One region of the Gottfriedia sp. NPDC057948 genome, then DNA from elsewhere that is predicted to be linked to it. Evidence: a T-box and tRNA genes for the amino acid it is inferred to sense, from the RefSeq annotation. Region 1 holds a T-box; the other holds one or more tRNA genes.

Region 1 (3,250 bases):
TCGTTTGATCAATCCCTTCAATGACAACATCTGCTGGGAATTGTTTTGCAAATTTCTCCTTATTTTCAAAAGGATAATGATATTGGGCAAATGGCATCGAACCGCTATCGAACCAGACATCAATTACTTCAGGTGTTCTTTTCATATTCCCTTTACAATTTGGACAGTTAAGAGTCACTTCATCTACAAAAGGTTTGTGCAGTTCAATTGAATTGTCAATTTCTTCAACCGAATGGTTACATAATTCATTTATACTTTTTGGTGCTAATTGATGATTACATGAAACACATTCCCAAACATTTAATGGGGTGCCCCAATATCTTTTTCGGCTAATATTCCAATCTACCATTTGTTCTAAAAAATTACCGAATCGACCGTATTTTATATGATCTGGATGCCATGTAACTTCTTCATTATTTTTAATAAACTCATCCTTTAAAGCGGTCGTTTTAATAAACCAACTTTCATTCGCATAATAGAGTAAAGGTGAATCACAACGCCAACAATGCGGATAGCTGTGCTCATATTTTTCTTTACTAAATAATAATTCGTTTTCGGCTAAATACCTCACTATATCTACATCACACTCTTTAACAAAACGACCTTGAAAATTAGGTACTTCATCAGTATATTGGCCCTTTTCATTCACTACATTTACAAAAGATAACCCATTTTCTTGTACAACCTTGTAGTCATCTTCACCGTATGCAGGTGCGATATGAACAATTCCAGTACCACTACTTTCAGTTACAAAATCTGCTTTCACAACTTTATGACCAACTTCAACCTTTACAAAATTAAATGGTGGTAAATAACTAATACCGATTAGATCTGTCCCAAGAAATTCAGATAAAATGACGTAATCAGCTTTTAGCACTTTATCTACTAATGCCTTAGCAAGAATATATACTTCCTCACCTTTTTTAGCACGAACATATTCCATTGTTGGATTTACAGCTAAGGCTACATTAGCTGGAAGTGTCCACGGAGTTGTCGTCCATCCAAGCAAATAGACATTTTCTTCATCTTGCAATTTAAACTTAACGGTTGCAGATAAATCCTTAACGTCCTTATATCCTTGCGCTACCTCATGTGAGCTTAGTGATGTTTGACAGCTAGGGCAATAAGGTGAAACACGATGACCTTTTACTAGTAAACCTTTTTCATGAATTGTCCCGAGGATATTCCATACACTTTCGATATAAGAATTGTCCAGTGTTACATAAGGATCATCCATATCCACCCAATAACCTAACTGCTCAGTAAAGTCTCGCCATTGTTTCTCGTAAGTAAAAACACTTTCTTTACATTTATCAAGAAAAGCTTTTACACCATAACGTTCAATTTCTGCCTTACCTGAAATGCCTAACATCTTTTCAACACCGAGTTCAACTGGTAAACCATGCGTATCCCATCCAGCTTTACGAACAACTTGGAAACCAGCCATAGTTTTATATCTAGCTACCACATCTTTTATCGTACGACCTAATGCGTGACCAACGTGTGGTAGTCCATTTGCAGTTGGGGGACCTTCATAAAAAACAAAAGATTGATTATGTTCTCTTTGTTCAACTGATTTAATAAAAGTATTTTCTTTAGACCAAAGTTCACTAATCCTTTTTTCACGATTTTGAACAGATTCTTTTATGTTTTCTTTTTTCATTTGATATCGCCTCTCTTCTTTTTTTTAAGCACACAAAAACCCGCCCCTATAATAAGGGACGGGTTTAACCGCGATACCACCCTAATTCTATTGAAAACATTCCGCTCTTCAATAGCACTCAGTCACGTACAATCATACGCATTCCTTTTAACGGTAGACACCCGTTCAAACCTACTTATGTTTTCAGTTTGACTTCTCGGAGAGGATCTTCATTTAAGTACTATTCACCGGATTTCAGCTTCCCCGGCTCTCTGTAGAACAGTAACGAAAATTACTTTTCTCGTCATTGAATTCATTTGTGTGCTTTAATTGTTATTTATTATATCCATCGACTACTAAAAAGTCAAAGTTTTCTTAAATTTATTTTTTACTTAATTTAAATTCCGAACTCCAATTGCAAAAGAAACTTCTAAATGTCAAAGTTAATGATCCTTTTGATCGTAAAATATCTTTTTATCACTTTTCACTATTTTCCGCCACTAAGGAAAGAAAAGCAGCCATTATTTCTCTACCTTATTCAATTCTAATCTAATTTTACAATTTTAAACTAAACAATCTTTTGTTAATCGTTAATACTTTCTCATAATTTTTTTAAAAACTAATGGAGAATATTGTGTTAAACTGATTTTGGAGAAAATTAAAGAGAAAAAGGGGTGCCGAAATGATCAAAACGATGGCTGTATACAAGGACGGAACCCATGCGTTTGATGTATCAATTGAAGAATTAAATTCCGAACAAATTGATTGGGTTTGGGTCGATTTTGGAAAACCTGAAAAAGAAGAAATTGACTTATTGCAAACTCAATTCCAATTCGATGAAATAGCAATTAAGCATTGTGTAAGTTATAAAGAAAGACCGAAAATGGATTATTACGATGGCTATCGTTTTATCATTCTACAATCATTGCAGGAGAACATGGAACAAGCTGAAATCGATCTCTTTTTGTCCCACAAGTACATCGTTTCATTTTGCTGGGAGGAGTCAAATGCGATACAAATTGTGTGGAATAAACTAAAAGGATTAAAGAGTACAAAAGGAATAAAACCAGAACGAATCCTGTATCACATTTCTGATGAAATTGTTGATAAATTCTTTCCAATCGTCCAAAAAATTGAAGATGACATCGAAGAGATTGATGAATTAGGAACAAATTCCGATTTAAGCATGATCGATGGAATTAAAACACAATTAAGCAAATTATCAAAAGTAAGAAAAACAGTTAAACCAACAAAAGATTTAATTTATCGTATATTAAATTCAACCCACGTTGAAATTGACAAAGAAACGACAAAGAAATTGCGAATCGTCTACGATCATTTATTAAAACTATTAGATGACATTGCAGATAACAGGGAAATGGCAAATGACATCAGAGAAAGTTATATTTCAACAAACTCACACAAAATGAATAAAACGATGAAAATGTTAACATCGGTCTCGATTGTTTTCATGCCACTTACATTCATCGTTGGTGTATATGGAATGAATTTTGTTCACATCCCTGAGCTTCAATTAAAATATGGTTATTATTATTGTTGGGTGATCATGCTAATCATCGTGATAGGTTTAGTGATGTGGTTCAAGAA
Region 2 (3,250 bases), on a different contig from region 1:
GGTTTCCCCCTGTGAGAGTAGAACGTCGCTTGGTTTGATGGAGGATTAGCTCAGCTGGGAGAGCACCTGCCTTACAAGCAGGGGGTCGGCGGTTCGAGCCCGTCATCCTCCACCATATGCCGACTTAGCTCAATTGGTAGAGCAACTGACTTGTAATCAGTAGGTTGGGGGTTCAAGTCCTCTAGTCGGCACTCTTTTGAGCCATTAGCTCAGTAGGTAGAGCATCTGACTTTTAATCAGAGGGTCGAAGGTTCGAATCCTTCATGGCTCACCATTTTCTCAAAAGAGAATATTGCGGGTGTGGCGGAATTGGCAGACGCGCTAGACTTAGGATCTAGTACTTCGGTGTGGGGGTTCGAGTCCCTTCACCCGCACCATTTAAATTTATAAGTTAAAGCAGTATACGCGGAAGTAGTTCAGTGGTAGAATACAACCTTGCCAAGGTTGGGGTCGCGGGTTCGAGCCCCGTCTTCCGCTCCACATATGCTGCCGGGGTGGTGGAATGGCAGACACACAGGACTTAAAATCCTGCGGGGGTTGACCCCGTGCCGGTTCGAGTCCGGCCCTCGGTACCATTTATAATATGCGCCCGTAGCTCAATTGGATAGAGCGTTTGACTACGGATCAAAAGGTTATGGGTTCGAGTCCTTTCGGGCGCGCCATATTATTTCACCTGTTATTCTGAACGGGAAGTGGCTCAGCTTGGTAGAGCACCTGGTTTGGGACCAGGGGGTCGCAGGTTCAAATCCTGTCTTCCCGACCATTTAAAACATGGGGCCTTAGCTCAGCTGGGAGAGCGCCTGCCTTGCACGCAGGAGGTCAGCGGTTCGATCCCGCTAGGCTCCACTTAAAGAAACTTAAATTAACTTATTATGGCGGTGTAGCTCAGCTGGCTAGAGCGTACGGTTCATACCCGTGAGGTCGTGGGTTCGACTCCCTCCGCCGCTACTTATTTAAGGACCTTTAGCTCAGCTGGTTAGAGCAGACGGCTCATAACCGTCCGGTCGTAGGTTCGAGTCCTACAAGGTCCACCACTTATAATGGAGTAATACCCAAGTCTGGCTGAAGGGATCGGTCTTGAAAACCGACAGGGGTGTAACAGCCCGCGGGGGTTCGAATCCCTCTTACTCCTCCATTTTTATTAAATTTCATATAACTTTCATGGAACTATATTAAATAGTATCCTCATTATCGCGGGGTGGAGCAGTCTGGTAGCTCGTCGGGCTCATAACCCGAAGGTCGCAGGTTCAAATCCTGTCCCCGCAACCAAAATGGTCCCGTGGTGTAGCGGTTAACATGCCTGCCTGTCACGCAGGAGATCGCCGGTTCGATCCCGGTCGGGACCGCCATTTAAGATGGCTCGGTAGCTCAGTCGGTAGAGCAGAGGACTGAAAATCCTCGTGTCGGCGGTTCGATTCCGTCCCGAGCCACCATCTTAAATTAAAAATGATTATTATAGTAGAGCAAATTATATAAGTAATAAAACTAATTGATTTAGTTAAGTTAATAATATGCCGACTTAGCTCAATTGGTAGAGCAACTGACTTGTAATCAGTAGGTTGGGGGTTCAAGTCCTCTAGTCGGCACTCTTTATGGCGGTCGTGGCGAAGTGGTTAACGCATCGGATTGTGGTTCCGACACTCGTGGGTTCGATTCCCATCGGTCGCCCCATATTATGCGGGTGTAGTTTAATGGTAAAATAGAAGCCTTCCAAGCTTCGGTCGTGGGTTCGATTCCCATCACCCGCTTTTTTATAAAATTTAATGGGCCTATAGCTCAGCTGGTTAGAGCGCACGCCTGATAAGCGTGAGGTCGATGGTTCGAGTCCATTTAGGCCCACCATTAAATTTAAAATTAATTTTTCCGCAGTAGCTCAGTGGTAGAGCACTCGGCTGTTAACCGAGTGGTCGTAGGTTCGAATCCTACCTGCGGAGCCATATGATAGAGAAGTACCCAAGTGGCTCAAGGGGCGCCCCTGCTAAGGGTGTAGATCGGGTAACCGGTGCGAGGGTTCGAATCCCTTCTTCTCTGCCATATTTTTTTTTGGCCCGTTGGTCAAGCGGTTAAGACACCGCCCTTTCACGGCGGTAACACGGGTTCGAGTCCCGTACGGGTCATAACTAAAGCTCAGTTATTTGTGATAACACAGGTAACTGAGTTTTTTATTTGTCTTTTTTATGATTTTAGTGAAAGGGCTTTAATTGAATACGTCTTTTCTTCATTATATTAGAGTATTCTTTGTACGTTTTAGGATTTACAGAGAGTTAACTCTCATAGATTCAATATGGCTTCTGTCTATTTACAAATAAAGTAATGGAAACAGCACATCTCAGTCTTAGTTCTCCACAATCTCGCCCTTCTCCTTTTCCATTAATCTTCATTCGGATCAATATTCTTCATTATCAAAACTTAAAGTCTTTTTCACTCATTTTAAATTCCAACATCATTTTATCCTCACCCTTTAGTTAAAATGTGGTTTAAATCCATTTTTTTAAAGTGTTCTTCAAATAATAAATATTACAAGACCAAAGAAATTAGAAAGCAAGAAATTGAAAGCAAGCGCATGATCTTAGTGTTAAAATGTGAATAGCTAAAGATGAGGTGATTAAATGAACGGATTAAATAATCAGGTCATGTGGGATGCAGTTGAATCATGCGATGAAAACTACGATGGAGTGTTTATTTATGCAGTTAAGTCCACTGGAATCTGTTGTAAACCTTCTTGTAAGTCAAGAACCCCATTAAAAGAAAATGTGTCATATTATCCGTCATTTTCTTTGGCAATTAAAGATGGGTACCGTCCATGTAAAAGATGTCGTCCTGATTTACTTCACTCAAATGAGGAGGATATTATTTTATCTGCCAAACATTTTATTGAAAAAGAATATCGAAATAGTTTAACACTGGATCGGTTAGCAATTGAAGTTGGAGTAAGTAAATTTCATTTGCAAAGATTATTTAAAAAATCCACAGGTTTATCTCCGTTAGAATACGCAACTAGGTTAAGAATGATTGAAGCTTTGAGATTATTACGAGATACTGAGAAAACCATAACTGAAATAGCTCATAATCTTGGTTTTAAAGGTTCTGCACATTTTTCAAGCATGTTTCGTCATCATTTTAATTACACTCCAACTACATTCAGAAAGGGGCTGAATAAATGAAGTTAAAAGATGGAATAGCTTTATTGAGTCTAGCTGCATTATGGGGAGCTTCATTTTTATTTATTCGGATTGCTTCACCTGTTTTT

What was found. A T-box is a leader RNA that pairs with one kind of tRNA and senses whether it is charged. The one in region 1 lies ahead of ileS (isoleucine--tRNA ligase), so its partner is inferred to be a tRNA-Ile.
Region 2: it encodes a tRNA-Ile, which carries the amino acid that the T-box ahead of ileS (isoleucine--tRNA ligase) is inferred to sense. The anticodon was not compared.

What each region holds. Positions count from the first base shown of each region.
Region 1 is NZ_JBHVPN010000021.1:60,431-63,680, forward strand. Features, by position in the region: gene ileS (isoleucine--tRNA ligase) at 1-1,648, opposite strand, end outside; T-box leader at 1,715-1,959, opposite strand; gene corA (magnesium/cobalt transporter CorA) at 2,325-3,250, shown strand, end outside.
Region 2 is NZ_JBHVPN010000005.1:220,902-224,151, reverse strand. Features, by position in the region: rRNA gene rrf (5S ribosomal RNA) at 1-34, shown strand, start outside; tRNA gene ACFVRR_RS11545 (tRNA-Val) at 40-115, shown strand; tRNA gene ACFVRR_RS11540 (tRNA-Thr) at 119-191, shown strand; tRNA gene ACFVRR_RS11535 (tRNA-Lys) at 199-274, shown strand; tRNA gene ACFVRR_RS11530 (tRNA-Leu) at 295-377, shown strand; tRNA gene ACFVRR_RS11525 (tRNA-Gly) at 406-480, shown strand; tRNA gene ACFVRR_RS11520 (tRNA-Leu) at 489-575, shown strand; tRNA gene ACFVRR_RS11515 (tRNA-Arg) at 586-662, shown strand; tRNA gene ACFVRR_RS11510 (tRNA-Pro) at 687-763, shown strand; tRNA gene ACFVRR_RS11505 (tRNA-Ala) at 774-846, shown strand; tRNA gene ACFVRR_RS11500 (tRNA-Met) at 875-948, shown strand; tRNA gene ACFVRR_RS11495 (tRNA-Ile) at 958-1,034, shown strand; tRNA gene ACFVRR_RS11490 (tRNA-Ser) at 1,043-1,135, shown strand; tRNA gene ACFVRR_RS11485 (tRNA-Met) at 1,193-1,269, shown strand; tRNA gene ACFVRR_RS11480 (tRNA-Asp) at 1,274-1,349, shown strand; tRNA gene ACFVRR_RS11475 (tRNA-Phe) at 1,358-1,433, shown strand; tRNA gene ACFVRR_RS11470 (tRNA-Thr) at 1,514-1,586, shown strand; tRNA gene ACFVRR_RS11465 (tRNA-His) at 1,596-1,671, shown strand; tRNA gene ACFVRR_RS11460 (tRNA-Gly) at 1,678-1,748, shown strand; tRNA gene ACFVRR_RS11455 (tRNA-Ile) at 1,766-1,842, shown strand; tRNA gene ACFVRR_RS11450 (tRNA-Asn) at 1,863-1,937, shown strand; tRNA gene ACFVRR_RS11445 (tRNA-Ser) at 1,944-2,034, shown strand; tRNA gene ACFVRR_RS11440 (tRNA-Glu) at 2,046-2,117, shown strand; gene ACFVRR_RS11435 (bifunctional transcriptional activator/DNA repair enzyme AdaA) at 2,610-3,164, shown strand; gene ACFVRR_RS11430 (DMT family transporter) at 3,161-3,250, shown strand, end outside.